Regions from separate parts of the Helcobacillus massiliensis genome, predicted to be linked through region 1. Evidence: predicted binding sites of a transcription regulator. Region 1 holds the regulator's gene; the other holds the start of a gene.
What was found. Region 1 encodes LexA, which represses DNA repair genes until DNA is damaged. Its sites were predicted from a motif close to TCGAACANNTGTTCGA; they were not measured.

Region 1 (7,481 bases):
CGAATCCGGCGCCGTCATGGCGACCCCGGGCGAACTGTTCCCCGGCGTCACCGCCACCGAGACGGACCAGGCGCGCATCGCAGAGATCAAGGGCCGCCCGGTGATGGCGAACCTGCTGAAGCGCGCCCTGCGCCACCGCCAGCTCGTGCCCGCCGCCGACATCCACCTGCGGATCGACGGCGTTCCCCTGACGATCACACCGGCGGACATCAAAGCCGCCCGCTCCGAGGCCCGCTCCTCCGGCCGCCCGCACAACCGCGCCCGCACCACGTTCGTGCGCGCCGCGCTGGATCGCCTGGTGGACAGATACGCCGACGAGATCCGCCGACAGGGCCGCACCATCACCGAGGAGGACCACCCGGACCTCATCAACGATCTGCGCACCGACGACGGGGTGAAGGTCGCCCTCAACCGCGCCTGGCTGCCGTACACGCCCGAATCGTTCCTCCGCTCCTTCTTCGCCTCCGAGCAGCGGGTGCGCCGCGCTGCGCACGGCCTCATGCCGATGAAGGACGCCGCCGCCCTCGTGCGGTCCAAGGACTCCGCGTGGACCATCGACGATGTGCCCCTGCTGGATGAGATCGCCGAACTGCTCGGGGAGGACGACGCCGCGGCTCGTCAGGAGGAGAAGCGGCAGAAGGCCGCGCAGCAGGACCAGATCGGCTATGCCGAGAAGGTGCTGGAGATGATGGACTCCGACGGCATGATCAGCGCGCAGGACCTCGCCGCGCAGGTGTCGCACATGCATACCCGCCGCACCGTGGCGGAGCGCGCCGCCGGTGACCGCACCTGGACGTACGGCCATGTGGTGGTCGATGAGGCGCAGGAGCTGTCGGCGATGATGTGGCGTCTGCTCATGCGCCGCAACCCCACGAAGTCGTTCACGGTGGTGGGCGACGTCGCACAGACGTCCTCCCCTGCCGGCACCACGTCCTGGACCGCCGTGCTCGAGCCGTTCGTGGAGGACCGCGCCCAGATCGAAGAGCTCACCGTCAACTACCGCACCCCCGCCCGCATCATGGCGGCGGCGAACCGCGTGGCGCGCGCCCACGACCTCCTCGCCACCGAGGTGCAGTCCGTCCGCGAGGGCGAGCACAACATGCACCTCGCCCTCCTGCCCGGTCAGGCGGGCAGCGTGGGCGAGGGGGCCCCGTCCGCTGAGCAGATGGACGCGATCGCCGCCGAGGTCCGACGGGTGCGCGCCCTGATCGGCGACGGCCGGCTCGCCGTGGTCGCACCCGACGCGGCTGTTGCACCCCTGGTCGAAGCGCTCGGCGCGCAGTTCGATCCGGGAGAGGTCGGCGCCGGATCCGCCGGCATCGACTCCCCCGTCTCCGTGATGAACGCCCGCGACTCCAAGGGCCTGGAGTTCGACGCCGTGGTCCTCACCGACCCCGCCACCATCTGCGAGGCGCACGCCCGCGGCGCGAACGACGTGTTCGTGGCGATGACGCGCCCCACCCAGGTGCTGTCGGTGCTGCACCACGGAAACCTGCCCGACGGGTTCGAGGACCCGTCGGCATGAGGCCCCCGCGGCACACCCCGCACCCGGTCGACCAGCGCTCCCCTCTCCCGCGGCAGCGCTGACCTCCGCGGACCCTCGGTGTGTTGCCGATCAGCGGCCGGTCGGGCGTAGCATGATCTGCGTCGTCCGCACGGACGATGGGCGCACTCGCGCTCCCTGACCCCCAGCGGCCGCCGCCCGATCGCTCATCCTGACGCGGCGGCCCCGACAAGGAGAGGTATGTCCTCCACCCCAACAACGGCCGCTTCCGGGCGCCGACAGGCCAGCGTGCGCGAGCTGACGCTGCGAGGCGTCGTCCTCGGCGGTCTCATCACGCTGATCTTCACCGCCGCCAACGTCTACCTCGGTCTCAAGGTCGGCCTGACGTTCGCCACTTCGATCCCCGCTGCCGTGATCTCCATGGCGGTGCTGCGCTTCTTCAGCCACACCATCCAGGAGAACAACATCGTCCAGACGATCGCCTCAGCAGCCGGCACGCTGTCCGCGATCATCTTCGTGCTGCCCGGCCTGGTCATCGTCGGCTGGTGGGCGGGCTTCCCGTACTGGACCACCGCACTGGTGTGCGCCGTCGGCGGCATCCTCGGCGTCACCTACTCCATCCCGCTGCGCCGCACCCTCGTCACCGGCAGCGACCTGCCGTACCCCGAGGGTGTGGCCGCCGCTGAGGTGCTGAAGGTCGGCGACAGCGCCGGCTCCTCCGAGGAGAACAAGCGCGGACTGCACGTCATCATCGCCGGCGCCCTCGGCGCCGCCGCCTTCTCCCTGTTCGCCAACCTCAAGGTCCTCGCCAGCTCCGTGGGCACCGCCCTGCGCCTCGGCTCCGGCGGCACCATGGTGGGCGGCAGCCTCTCCCTCGCCCTCATCGGCGTGGGCCACCTGGTCGGTATCACGGTCGGCATCGCCATGATCATCGGCATGATCATCTCCTACGGCATCCTCCTGCCGACCCTCACCCAGGGGCAGATTCCGGCCGACGCCGACCTGATGGAGACCGTCGGCGGCATCTTCGGCAGCGACGTCCGCTTCATCGGCGCCGGCACCATCGCCGTGGCCGCTGTGTGGACCCTGCTGAAGCTGATCGTCCCCATCGTCCGCGGCATCTCCGAGGCGCTCGCCTCCAACCGTCGCCGCCGCGGTGGCGGCGAGGTCGACATCACCGAACGCGACATTCCGATGTCGCTGGTCCTGGGCATCACCCTGCTGTCCATGATCCCGATCGGCCTGCTGCTGTGGTCCTTCCTCAAGGACACCGCGATCTCCCACCACACCGGCAGCCTGATCGCCGTCGCCGTGGTCTTCACCCTGCTGATCGGCCTCGTCGTCGCCTCCGTGTGCGGCTACATGGCCGGCCTCATCGGCGCCTCCAACTCGCCGATCTCCGGCGTGGGCATCCTGGTGGCGATCGCCGCAGCCCTCGTGGTGAAGCTGGTGCACGGCACCTCCGGTGCTGACACCGCGTCCCTGGTCGCCTTCACCCTGTTCACCGCGGCGATCGTGTTCGGCATCGGCACGATCTCCAACGACAACCTTCAGGACCTCAAGACCGGCCAGCTCGTGGGCGCGACCCCGTGGAAGCAGCAGGTCGCTCTGATCATCGGCGTCATCTTCGGCTCGATCATCATCCCGCCGGTGCTGCAGCTGATGCACACCGCCTTCGGCTTCGCCGGTGACCCGAACGCGGGCCCGGACGCCCTGGCGGCACCGCAGGCGTCGCTGATCTCCTCCCTGGTGAAGGGCGTGCTCGGCGGCGACCTCAACTGGGGCCTCATCGGCATCGGCGCCCTCATCGGCGCCGTGGTGATCGTCATCGACGAGGCACTCCGGGCCGCGTCGAAGGGTAAGAAGCGCGCCCTGGCCCTGCCGCCGCTCGCAGTCGGCATGGGCATGTACCTGCCGATGGAGCTGACCCTGATCATCCCGATCGGCGCCCTCATCGGCCTGGTCTACAACCGTTGGGCCTCCACGTCGAAGCGCCCGGAGGTCATGAAGCGCCTCGGCATTCTGCTGGCCACCGGTCTCATCGTGGGCGAGTCGCTCTTCGGTGTCGTGTTCGCCGGTGTGGTGGCGGCCTCCGGTGAAGCGGAACCGCTCGCGATCGTGGGTGAGGGCTTCCAGTCCGTCGCCATGATCCTCGGCGTCCTCGCATTCGCCGGCATCATCGCGGTGCTGTACCGCTGGGTGATGGGTCTGCAGAAGACCCTGCCGGCAGCCGACGAGACCGCTGAGCCCACCGGTCGCCGCGCCGCACGCTGATGTGCTGCTGAAGGCCAGCTGACGCGCCGACGGCGCTGATGCGCACGCGCCCTCCGCTTCCCGTTTCGGGAGGTGGGGGGCGCTTCTCGTTGGGGACCGCGATCGCCGCGCTTCGGGCATGAAGAAACCGGCGAGTCTGGCTTCCCCTCCAGACTCGCCGGTCAGCATTCATTATACACACTCTGCGGCGCGAGGTGTAATCGAGTGCGCATATCCGCTGCGCGGCTCAGGCGTCGGACTGCTCCCGCAGCTCGGCGATCGCCTTCTCGAAGTCCTCGAGTGAGTCGAAGTTCCGGTAGACGGACGCGAAGCGCAGGTACGCCACGAGATCCAGGTCCTTCAGCGGCTGCAGGATCGCAAGGCCCACATCGTGCGCCTCGATCTCACTGACTCCAGTGAGGCGAATGCTCTCCTCCACCTTCTGTGCGAGCACCGCGAGCTGATCATCGGTGACGGGCCGGCCCTGGCAGGCCTTGCGGACACCGGAGATGACCTTGGAACGGCTGAAGGGTTCGCCCACACCGGAGCGCTTCACCACGGACAGCGACGCTGATTCGATCGTGGAGAAGCGGCGCGAGCAGCTCGGGCACTGGCGGCGCCGGCGGATGACGGTGCCGTCATCCGCGGTCCGTGAATCGACGACGCGGGAGTCAGTGTGGCGGCAGAAAGGACAATGCACAGCGTCATCCTACTAAACGGCCTGACAGTCCCACCGTCACCCTGGGTGGAGGAACAGCTCCGCCCCGTCACCGGCGGCGATGAGGGGGTTCGCGGGTGACGGGGCGGGCTGGGTCCGGTGGTGCCGGTCAGGACACGGGCAGGTGCAGGCTCTGACCGCGCTGCACGACGCCGTTCTGCAGGTCGTTGAGGTCCTCCACCATGAGGATGTAGTCGCGGACATCGGTGCCCTCCGGGGCGTACTGCGAGGCGATGCCCCACAGGGTGTCCCCCTCGTGCACGGTCACGGTGACGTACTCGGTGGTGGCGGTGGAGCCCGCTTCAGCGGCGGGCGTGAAGGAGGCCATGCCCATCAGGAACGCCAGGCTGAGCGCGACCGAGGCGATCAGCAGGCCGAGGACCACACGACCACGACGGGTGATGCGCAGGCGAACATCTGGTCGAAGAGCGACGGGACGAACGGTGGTGGCAGTCATGATTGGAATCCTTGTTCGATGTGCGAATGACTTGACCCTACGATCACTTGTTCGACGAAGTCAAGACTCTTTCGAACGATCGTTTGAATATGCGGCTTGGGCCACGTACTCTTGAGTCGAGACAGACTCAAACAGAGGGGTGCGACATTTAAAGTCGCCCCATCGCGGAAAGGGCGCTGATGACCGAGACGAACGAGACCACCGACGGCGCTGCTCGCCCCCGTCTGACCGCCCGTCAGCGCCGCATCCTGGACGTCATCGAGGATGCGATCCGCGAGCACGGCTACCCGCCGTCCATGCGCGAGATCGCCTCGAAGGCGGGCCTGGCCTCCCCCTCCTCCGTGCTGCACCAGCTGACCGTCCTGGAGACCAAGGGCTATGTGCGCCGCGACCCGAACCGCCCGCGCGCCCTCGAGCTCGTCCAGGGGGATGATGCTCCCGCTCCGACCAGCGGCGACTTCAACGGCATCCAGCCGGCCGCCACCACGAACGTGCCGCTGGTCGGCCGCATCGCCGCCGGTTCGCCGATCACCGCCGAAGAGCAGATCGAGGACGTGTTCACACTGCCGTCCCAGCTGGTCGGTGACGGCAACCTGTTCCTGCTGAAGGTCGTGGGCGATTCGATGATCGATGCCGCGATCTGCGACGGCGACTGGGTCGTCGTCCGCGCGCAGCGGGTGGCTGAGCAGGGAGAGATCGTCGCCGCGATGATCGACGGCGAAGCCACCGTGAAGTCGCTGCACATGCGGGACGGCCACGTGTGGCTGATGCCGCACAACCCCGCCTACACGCCGATCCTCGGCGACCTCAGCGAAATCCTCGGCAAGGTCGTGGCGGTGCTCCGCTCCGTCTGACCAGCCGCTGGCCCGCCCGGCCCACCCGGTCGTCTCCGTTCCATGCGCCTCCGGTTCGCCGCCGGGGGCGCATGTGCGTCTCCCGGCTGGTTCCGCCCCGAACGGGCGCGGCTCTCAGGACCTGCGCGGCGCCGCGGCGAGGCGCTCCAGCGCTCCCAGCGCCACGGACGCGCGCTGCGTGTACCACAGCGGCGGCATCGCCTGCCGCAGATACGAACCGTACCGCCGGGTCGCGAGCCGTGAATCCAGCACCGCCACCATTCCCCGGTCGCTGCGGGTGCGGATCAGCCGCCCCGCGCCCTGCGCCATCAGCAGTGCCGCGTGCCGCGCAGACACCGCCATGAACCCGTTCTTTCCGGACTCGCTGAGCCGCTCCTGCAGAGCCGCCTTCAGCGGGTCATCCGGCCGCGGGAACGGGATCCGGTCGATCACCACCAGCCGGCACGCATCCCCCGGCACGTCCACGCCCTGCCACAGTGACAGCGTCCCGAACAGGCACATCGACCAGTCCTCACGGAACTGGCGCACCAGGTTCGTCAGCGAGTCCTCGCCCTGCAGCCCCACCGTCAGGCCCGTGTGGGCGCGGACGTAGTCCGCCGCCGTCTCCGCTGCGCGGCGGGAGGAGAACAGTCCCAGGACGCCGCCCTCGCTCGCCTCCGCGAGCTCCACCAGATGCTCCAGCAGCTGCTGGGACAGACCCTCGCGTCCGGGCGGCGGCAGCTGCGATGCGCAGTAGAGGATGCCCTGCTTCGGGTAGTCGAACGGGCTGCCGACGTCGATGCCCGCCCACTGCTCCCGCTCCGCGGACGACGACTCCCGCATGAACCCGCTCATCGGGGCGCCCAGATCCACTCGCGACCGGGGGAACAGGCCGACGGATCCCGCCGCCTGATCGAACCTGCCCGCGAGCGCCAGGGTCGCGGAGGTGAAGACCGTGGTGCGCTGATCGAGGATGGCGCGGCGCATCGCCGAGGCGACGCTCAGCGGCGCCACCTCGATGATGGAGCGTCCCGTCATCTCCGAGTGGGAGATGTAGCGGACATCGTCCTCATCCGGGCTGATGAGGCGGGCGCACACATCCATGATCTCCTGGAGCTTGGTGCGGGCCGCTTTGCGCGCCCCGGCCGTGGAGGCGGCAGTCGAGTCACCGGCGTCCTTGGCATCGGAGTGGGCTTGGCGCGCTTCGATCTCCAGCAGTGTGATGGCGTCGCTGAGGACAGGCGGCATGTCGCCGGTGATGCGTCCGTCGGGCTGCAGGCCGAGGGCGTCCCCGAGGGCGTGGCCGGCGTCGTCGAGGGCGGTGGAGACCACGCCGAGACCTCGCAGGTCCCGAACCGCAGAGCGGACGTGGCCGGCGCTGAGCGTTTCGGTGACGGCGCCGGTGACACGGGCGGCGAGCTCGTGGGCCTCGTCGATGATGACGACGTCGTGCTCGGGGATGATGCCGTGCCCGTCGAACGCGTCGATCGCCAGCAGGGCATGGTTGGTGACGATGATGTCGGATTCCTTCGCGATGGCGCGGTTGCGCTCCGCGAAGCAGGAGTCCTTCATCGGGCACTGCGCGCCGAGGCATTGGGCGCCGGTGACGGACACCTGCCGCCAGGCACGGTCCGAGACGGGGGTGCGCAGGTCGTCGCGGTTGCCGGTGTCGGTGTCCTCCGCCCATTCGCGCAGCCGCTTCACCTGGTCACCGAG
Region 2 (7,481 bases), 460 kb from region 1:
CTCGCTGCCCGGTTCCCGTCGGCCGTTACCATGAGCGGCATGCCCGCCTCCCCCGCCTCACCCGCGCCTGTCGCCGCGCCGCCGTCCAGCCGCATGATCCTCGGCCTCGCCGTGCCCGCTCTCGGCGCCCTCGTCGCCGAGCCCCTGTTCGTGCTCGTGGACTCCGCGTTCGTGGCGTACGTGTCCACGCCGTCCCTTGCCGGCCTCGGTCTCGCGTCCACTGTCCTCACCACGATGGTGGGCCTCGCGATCTTCCTCGCGTACGCGACGACCGCTGATGTGGCGCGCGCGGTCGGCGCCGGGGACATGCGCCGCGCCATCGCGAAGGGCGTGGACGCTTCGTGGCTGGCGCTGCTGATCGGCGCGGTGTGCCTCATCGGCCTGGTGGTGGGCGGCCCGGCGCTGCTGGGACTGTTTGGGCCGTCGGACGCAGTCATGCGGGAGGCGACCACGTATCTGCGGATCTCGGCGTTCGGGCTGCCGGCGATGCTGATGATCCAGGCGGCGAGCGGGCTGGTGCGCGGCCTGCAGAACACGACGATCACGCTGATCATTGCGGTGGCGGGCGCGGTGGCGAACATTCCGCTGAACTGGGTGCTGATCTTCGCCCTGGACCTCGGAATCGCGGGGTCGGCGATCGGGACGGTGGTATGCCAGTGGCTGATGGCGGCGGCGTACATCGTGATCGTGGTGCGCGGTGCCCGGCGCCATGCCGCGCCGCTGCGGCCGCATCTTGGTGGGGTGCGGTCGGTGTGGTCGTCGGCCCGGTGGCTGTTCATCCGGACGCTGACGCTGCGCATCGTGGTGCTCGCGACCACGGCGGCTGCGCTGAAGCTCGGTGATGTGCAACTGGCGGCGCACCAGCTGATGAACACGGTGTTCATGCTGACGTCGTTGGCTCTGGATTCGCTGGCGATTGCTGCGCAGGCGCTGACGGGCAAGTATTTGGGGGCGCGGGATCGGGCGTCGGTCACGACGGTGATGCGGACGCTGATCCACTGGTCGGTGCTGGGCGGTGCGGTGGTGTCGCTGCTGCTGGCGGCGGCGGTGTTCGTGGTGCCGGGCGTGTTCACGCCGGATCCGGAGGTGCAGGTGGTGCTGTTCTGGACGATGGTGGTGCTCCTTCTGGCGCAGCCGCTGGCGGGGTACGTGTTCGTGCTGGACGGTGTGTTCATGGGCGCGGGCGACGCGAAGTACCTGGCGAAGGCCGGTGTGATCACGATGTGCGCGTATCTGCCGTTCGCTGCGGCGATCTGGTGGGCGGCGTCCGTCGGCGGCGGCGGGGGTTCGTGGGTGTTCGCTGAGGTGTCGGGCGCGCCAGTGGGGCTGCCGCTGCTGTGGGCGGCGTTCACGGTGGTGTTCCTGGGCGCCCGCGCGGTGACGCTGTGGTGGCGCACCCGCACGGACGACTGGATGCACCTGGACGACGCGCCGGAGGGCGCGGGCGCGCAGGGCTGAGACGCGGGGCTGCGCTGGTCAGAACGGCGGCGGGCCGAGTTCTTCCGGCGGCACGGGGGTGCGCCGGGCACGTTTCGTCGGCGTCGCTTCCTCAGTCGGCTTCGTGGGGTCCTTCGGCTTCGCTGGTTTGTTCTTCTTCGCCTCCTCGGTCGGCTCCGCTTCGCTGTTCTCCTCGGCCGGTGCGTGCCGTTCGGGCTGTTCGGGCGTCCTGGATTCGGGCGGTTGCGGGGGCGGCGGCGCGGGCCCGATCTTCTTGCCGGTGCGGTACTGCTCCGCTTCCCACGCCTTCCAGATCGTGGTGGTCAGTGCGGCGGTGAGCAGATCCCGGTCCTGGGGCACGCTGACGCGGACCCCTCCCCCGAGGTCCCAGTCGGTGATGCCGCTGCCGGCCGACGGATGCCGGCGACTTTCTGCGCGCCGGCTCGGGCGGCAGTGCTTCGCTGTCTTCAGCTGGTGGTGCCTGCGGCAGAGCAGGTGCAGGTTGTCGAGCTCGGTGCGGCCGCCGCGGTGCGGGTCGTCGTGGTCGAACTCGATGATGTGGTCGGCTTCGGAGACCTTGTGGGTGCGTTTGCTGCAGCCGGGGAAGGCGCAGATCGGGTTGCGGGTGCGCAGGTGCTCGAGCATGGCGGTGCTCGGGGTGTAGCGGGTGGGGGCGACGGGAGCAATGGTGCCGGTCACCGGGTCGGTGAGCAGCCGGTACCAGGTGTTGTGGCCGGCGGCGAGTTCGCGCGCGTAGTCCGCGGGGATCGGAGTGATGCCGTCGATCGTGGCGGGCAGCTGGCTCCTGCCGGCGAGGGTCATCATGGGCACGAGGATGTTCAGGCGGAAGCGGTCGCGGTTGATGTCGACACCGTCGGTGTTGAACTCGGCGGTGGCGGCGAGGCGGCCGCGGATCTCGTCCATGGTCATCGGCTCACCGGTCCGGGCGACCTCACCGTCCGGATCGAAGGGGATGTCGCGGTTCTCCTTCAGCGCCCGGACCTGGGCTTTCTTGACGGCGCGGGCGGCCTCGTCGAGCCGTTTGGAGAATCCGAGCATTTCGGGGATCTCACCGGTCATGACGATCGACATCGACCCGGGCGCCTGCGGGTCCGGCCCCTCCACGCGCACGCTGTACGCCGGCGCCTCAGCTTCTTCCGCCGCCTCTTCTTCGAGGGATAGGAGGTAGCGCACGAGCAGGCGGACCTCACGGCGGAACGACTCCGGAGACATGCCGAAGTCCCACTCCTGCATCAGTTCATCCGCAGAGTTCAGGGACTCGATCGTGAGCCGGTCGCTGACGCGCAGCACGTACTCGAACATCTCCACGGTGAGCGCGCCGATTTCCAATTGGTCGAGCAGCTGCGGGAAGCCGACGACCGCGCGGTGGCCGTTCTCGATGCGGCGCTCAGCGCGGTGCACAGTGTCGCGCATGGCGACACCGGCTCGGGCCGCTTCGAGTTCGGCACCATCACCCACGGCAGCGCCTCGCGCGTCAGGGTCCACCATCCACAGGCCGGCGAGTGCGCGGTATTCACGCACCTGGAGGGCGGCGCGTTCGGCCTGGATATCCCACAGCTCCCGGTAGCGGCGGCCGAGAGTGGGCGTGAACTCGCCGCCGCGCGCCTGCTCGAGGCGGGAGTCAAGAGTGTCCCTGCGGATGGGCAGGCGGGGAGTGATCGGCGTCGGCGGCTTGCCCGACCTGGGTTCTGACTTCTCCGTGGGCTCGGGCGTGCTGTCGGGCGCTGACCGGCCCGGCCGCGGCGGGTGCGGGTGCGGGTGCACGGTCCGGTCTTCCGAGTGCTCGGAGTCATCGTCGGACGGGTCGGGCATAGCCAGCAGCGACACTGCGCTCACCCCCTCGGTCATCAGCAGTACCGGGCCGGATCATCGTCGATCAGGCCACTTCTTCGAACCTATGTTCGATTTTACCCCGGCAACCGTTCGCGATCAAGTCCTCTTAGAACATGTGTTTCCATATCTTCGGTGCGGACAGTTGTCCACAAGCGTGCCGCTGACAGGCGCAGGGAGGGCGCGTGGACCAGGAGCGCAGAGCGCGCCCAGCGGGGACGTTCATCACCCCGCAGTCGCCGCGCACTTACCCGTCGGCCCCGTCGGCCCGTAGAGTTCCCCCGTGCACGAATCCCCCTCCTCCGAAACCGAGACTGCCGCAGCCGACACCCGCGCCGCCGACGCCGCCGCCCCCGCGCAGCCCGGCGACACCGCAGCCGACGACACCGCCCGCAACCGGCGCGTCATCGGTCTGCTGATCGTCGCCGCGTTCACGGTGATCCTCAACGAGACGATCCTGTCCGTCGCCCTGCCGAACATCATGGGCGACCTGCAGATCGTGGAGACCACCGCGCAGTGGCTGCAGACCGCGTTCATGCTGACGATGGCGATCGTCATCCCCACCACCGGCTTCCTGCTGCAGCGGCTCACCACGCGCACCGTGTTCCTGCTGGCCATGGGCCTGTTCACCGCCGGCACCGCCATCAGCGCCCTCTCCCCCGGCTTCACCCCGCTGCTGCTGGGCCGCATCGTGCAGGCCTCCGGCACCGCGATCATGATGCCGCTGCTGATGACCACCGTGCTGAACCTCGTGCCCCCGCACCGCCGCGGCGCTGTCATGGGCAACATCTCCATCGTCATCTCCGTGGCACCCGCGATCGGCCCCACCATCTCGGGCCTCGTGCTGCAGGTGGCGCCGTGGCGGTTCCTGTTCCTCGTGGTCCTGCCGATCGCGGCGCTCATGCTCGCCGCCGGCGCCCGCTGGGTGGAGAACGTGTCCGAAACCAGCCGCACCCGCATCGACCTCGTATCGGTGATCCTCTCGGCGTTCGGCTTCGGCGGGCTGATCTACGGGCTCGGCACCATCGCCGCCCCGCGGGCCGACGGATCCCTGCCCGTCGCCCCGGTCATCGCGCTCGTGATCGGCGTGCTCGCCCTGGCCGTGTTCATCCGGCGCCAGCTGCAGCTCCAGCGCACCGACTCGGCGCTGCTGGACCTGCGCACCTTCACCTATTCGCGGTTCCGGCTCGCTCTGATCGTCATGATCCTCGCGATGGGCGCCATGTTCGGCGTGATCATCCTGCTGCCGATCTTCCTGCAGCGCGCCCTCGGCTACGAGACCCTGCAGGTCGGGCTGATGCTGCTGCCGGGCGGCCTGCTGATGGGTCTGCTGTCCCGCTCCGTGGGCCGCGCCTACGACGCGGTGGGGCCGCGCCCCCTCGTGATCCCCGGCGCGATCCTGCTGGCCGCGTCGCTGCTGGCGCTGTCGCGGATCAGCACGGACACCGGCACCCTGTACGTGCTCACCGCGCACATCGTGATGAGCCTGGGGCTGGCGCTGCTGTTCACGCCGCTGTTCACCACCGCGCTGGGGACGCTGCCGCCGCACCTGTACTCGCACGGATCGGCTGCCGTGGGCACGCTGCAGCAGGTGGCGGCCGGTGCCGGCACGGCGCTGATGGTGATGCTGATGGCACTGCGGTCCGAGGCCGCGGCGAACTCCGGCGCCGAGCCCGCTGCGGCGCTGACCGCGGGTGTGGGCTTCGCGCTGCTGATCGCGGGCTGCGCGGCGCTGCTGGCGCTGATCCCGGCGTCGATGCTGACGGCGAACCCGTCGGCCGGTGGGGAGAACGGGCAGGGCACGGCCCCGTCGGCCTCCGAGGAGCAGGCCGCGCACTAGCGGCGGCGCAGCCGCACCCCCATCAGCCGGCCGAGCAGGCCGGTGCGGCGCCCGTACGGCGGGAAGATCATGCTGAGCGTCTCCGGCTTCAGCGGCTTCTTCACCACCGGTTTCGGGTGCGTGAGCGCCTCGATGCTGGCGCGGCCGTGGTACCTGCCCATCCCGGATTCGCCGACGCCGCCGAACGGCATCAGCGAACTGCCCGCGTGGGCGAGCGCAAAGTTGACGGCGAGGGAGCCGCTGGAGGTCTGCTCGGTGAAGGCTCGCTCCACTTCCGGGTCGTCGGTGAACACCATCGCGGTGAGCGGTTTGTCGCCGCCGGTGACGATGCGGATCGCTTCGCTGACGCCGGTGACGGGGATCAGCGGCAGCAGCGGCCCGAAGATCTCCTCGCCCATGATGGGGGTCTCGAGGGCGCCCTCGGAGGCCGACGGGAGCCGCAGCAGAGTCGGTTCGATGAAGCGGTCGGCGCGGTCGGTGCCGCCGCCGTGGACGACACGGTCGCGGGAGGCGTCGAGGAGGCCGGTGAGGCGGTCGAACTGCTTGTCACTGACGATGCGGCCGTACTGCCCGCTGGTCTGCGGGTCCTCGCCGTACATGTGCGCGATCTGCTGCCGGATCTCGTCGGCGAGGTCGGTGAGGACGGCGCTTTCGCCCATCACGTAGTCGGGGGCCACGCAGGTCTGGCCGGCGTTGGTGAACTTCGCCCAGGTCAGGCGGGCCGCGACCGCCTTCAGGTCCATGCCGCGGTCCACGTAGACGGGTGACTTGCCGCCGAGTTCGAGGGTGGTGGGGGTGAGGTGCTCGGCGGCGGCGCGCGCCACCACGCGGCCCACGGTGCCGTTGCCGGTGAAGACGATGTGGTCGAATCGCTGGCGGAGGATGTGGGTGGTCTCGTCGATGCCGCCTTCGATCACCTGCACCCAGCGCTCGTCCATGTGCTCGGCGACGAGGCGGGCGAGGGCGGCGGAGCAGTGCGGGGTGATCTCCGACGGCTTCAGCATCACCGTGTTGCCGGCGGCGATCGCACCGATCACGGGCATGAGGCTGAGCTGCATCGGGTAGTTCCACGGTGCGATGACGAGGACGGTGCCGAGGGGTTCGCGGTGGATGTGGCCGGAGGCGGGCATGAGGAGCGTGCCGAGGCCGAACGCGGAGGGCTGCAGCCAGGACGCCAGGTTATGGCGGATGTGGGAGAGCTCCTGGGTGAGCGTGCCGAGTTCGGTGATGAGGGATTCGGCGCGGGGTTTGCCGAGGTCGGCTGCGAGGGCGTCGGCGAGGAGATCGCCGTCGCGTTCGATGCCGCGCTGGAGGCGGGCGAGCTGCTCGAGGCGGGCGTCAACGGGCCGGGTGATGCCGCTGGCGAAGCCGTCGCGGAGGGCGGCGAGGCCGCGGTCGATGTCGGCGTGGGAGGTCACGTGTTCCTCACTTCCTCGTGAGCTGTCGCAGAGCGCGTGCGGTGGGAGTGCGCGCGGTGCGGGTGCAATAGGCTGGGCGCATGGCCGAATCCTCAGCCGGCGCTCCTGTGATCCAGGCTACGGGAGTCCGCCGAATCCTGATTGTATGCACTGGAAACATCTGCCGATCACCGTTCGGCGAGATCGTTCTGCGCGAACGCCTCGCCGGCACCGGCATCGACGTGTCCTCCGCCGGCATCGGCGCTCTGGAGGGGCACCCGGTGGAGCCGGCGATGGTGGTCGAACTCGAGAAGAGGGGGATGCGGGCCGACGGGTTCCGCGCCCACCAGATCGACGCGTTCGATGTGCAGGACGCGGACCTGATTCTGGTGATGTCGCGCCGCCAGCGCCGCTTCATCACCGAAGAGTGGCCGCGGGCCGCGAAGAAGACCGTGCTGATGGGCGCGGCGCCCTCGATCGCGGACGAGCTCGACGGGCCCGACCCGGCAAGCGCGGTGCAGACCGTGGCGCGGCGCGGCAACGCCGAGGTCATGGAGGTGGAGGACCCGTACCGGAAGGATCCGGGGGTGTTCTCCCGCGTGGCCGACGAGATCGACGCCGCCGCCACCGCGCTCGCTGACGCGCTGATCCGCGCGGGCCGCCGCGCATGACGAGCGCCGCGATGACGGGCACTGCCGTCGCGAGCGCCGCGATGGCGAGCGCCGCCGGGTTCGGCATGCTGCTGAGCTTCGTGTTCGCCCTGTCCGGCGCGGCGAAGCTGCTGGACCTGCCGGGGACGCGTTCGGCGCTGATCTCCCTGCGGATCCCGGCGCGGCCCCTGCACCCGGTGATCGCGGTGGCGGTGCCGGTGCTGGAGCTGGTGGCCGCGGCGGCGCTGTGGGTGCCGGTGCGGTGGGTCGCCGTCGCGGGTGCGGGCCTCGCGCTGGTGCTGATGG

Region 2: a site for LexA is predicted at 3,348-3,363, ahead of R3I40_RS11090 (HNH endonuclease signature motif containing protein). Genes of this name have one in related genera too.

Annotation. Positions count from the first base shown of each region.
Region 1 covers NZ_CP136959.1:354,196-361,676, reverse strand. Annotated here, with positions in the region: gene R3I40_RS01750 (HelD family protein) at 1-1,525, shown strand, start outside; gene R3I40_RS01745 (OPT family oligopeptide transporter) at 1,745-3,778, shown strand; gene nrdR (transcriptional regulator NrdR) at 4,005-4,457, opposite strand; gene yneA (cell division suppressor protein YneA) at 4,585-4,932, opposite strand; gene lexA (transcriptional repressor LexA) at 5,112-5,786, shown strand; gene R3I40_RS01725 (ATP-dependent DNA helicase) at 5,901-7,481, opposite strand, start outside.
Region 2 covers NZ_CP136959.1:2,440,247-2,447,727, reverse strand. Annotated here, with positions in the region: gene R3I40_RS11095 (MATE family efflux transporter) at 40-1,458, shown strand; gene R3I40_RS11090 (HNH endonuclease signature motif containing protein) at 1,477-3,306, opposite strand; gene R3I40_RS11085 (DHA2 family efflux MFS transporter permease subunit) at 3,572-5,128, shown strand; gene R3I40_RS11080 (aldehyde dehydrogenase family protein) at 5,125-6,546, opposite strand; gene R3I40_RS11075 (arsenate reductase/protein-tyrosine-phosphatase family protein) at 6,627-7,196, shown strand; gene R3I40_RS11070 (TlpA family protein disulfide reductase) at 7,208-7,481, shown strand, end outside.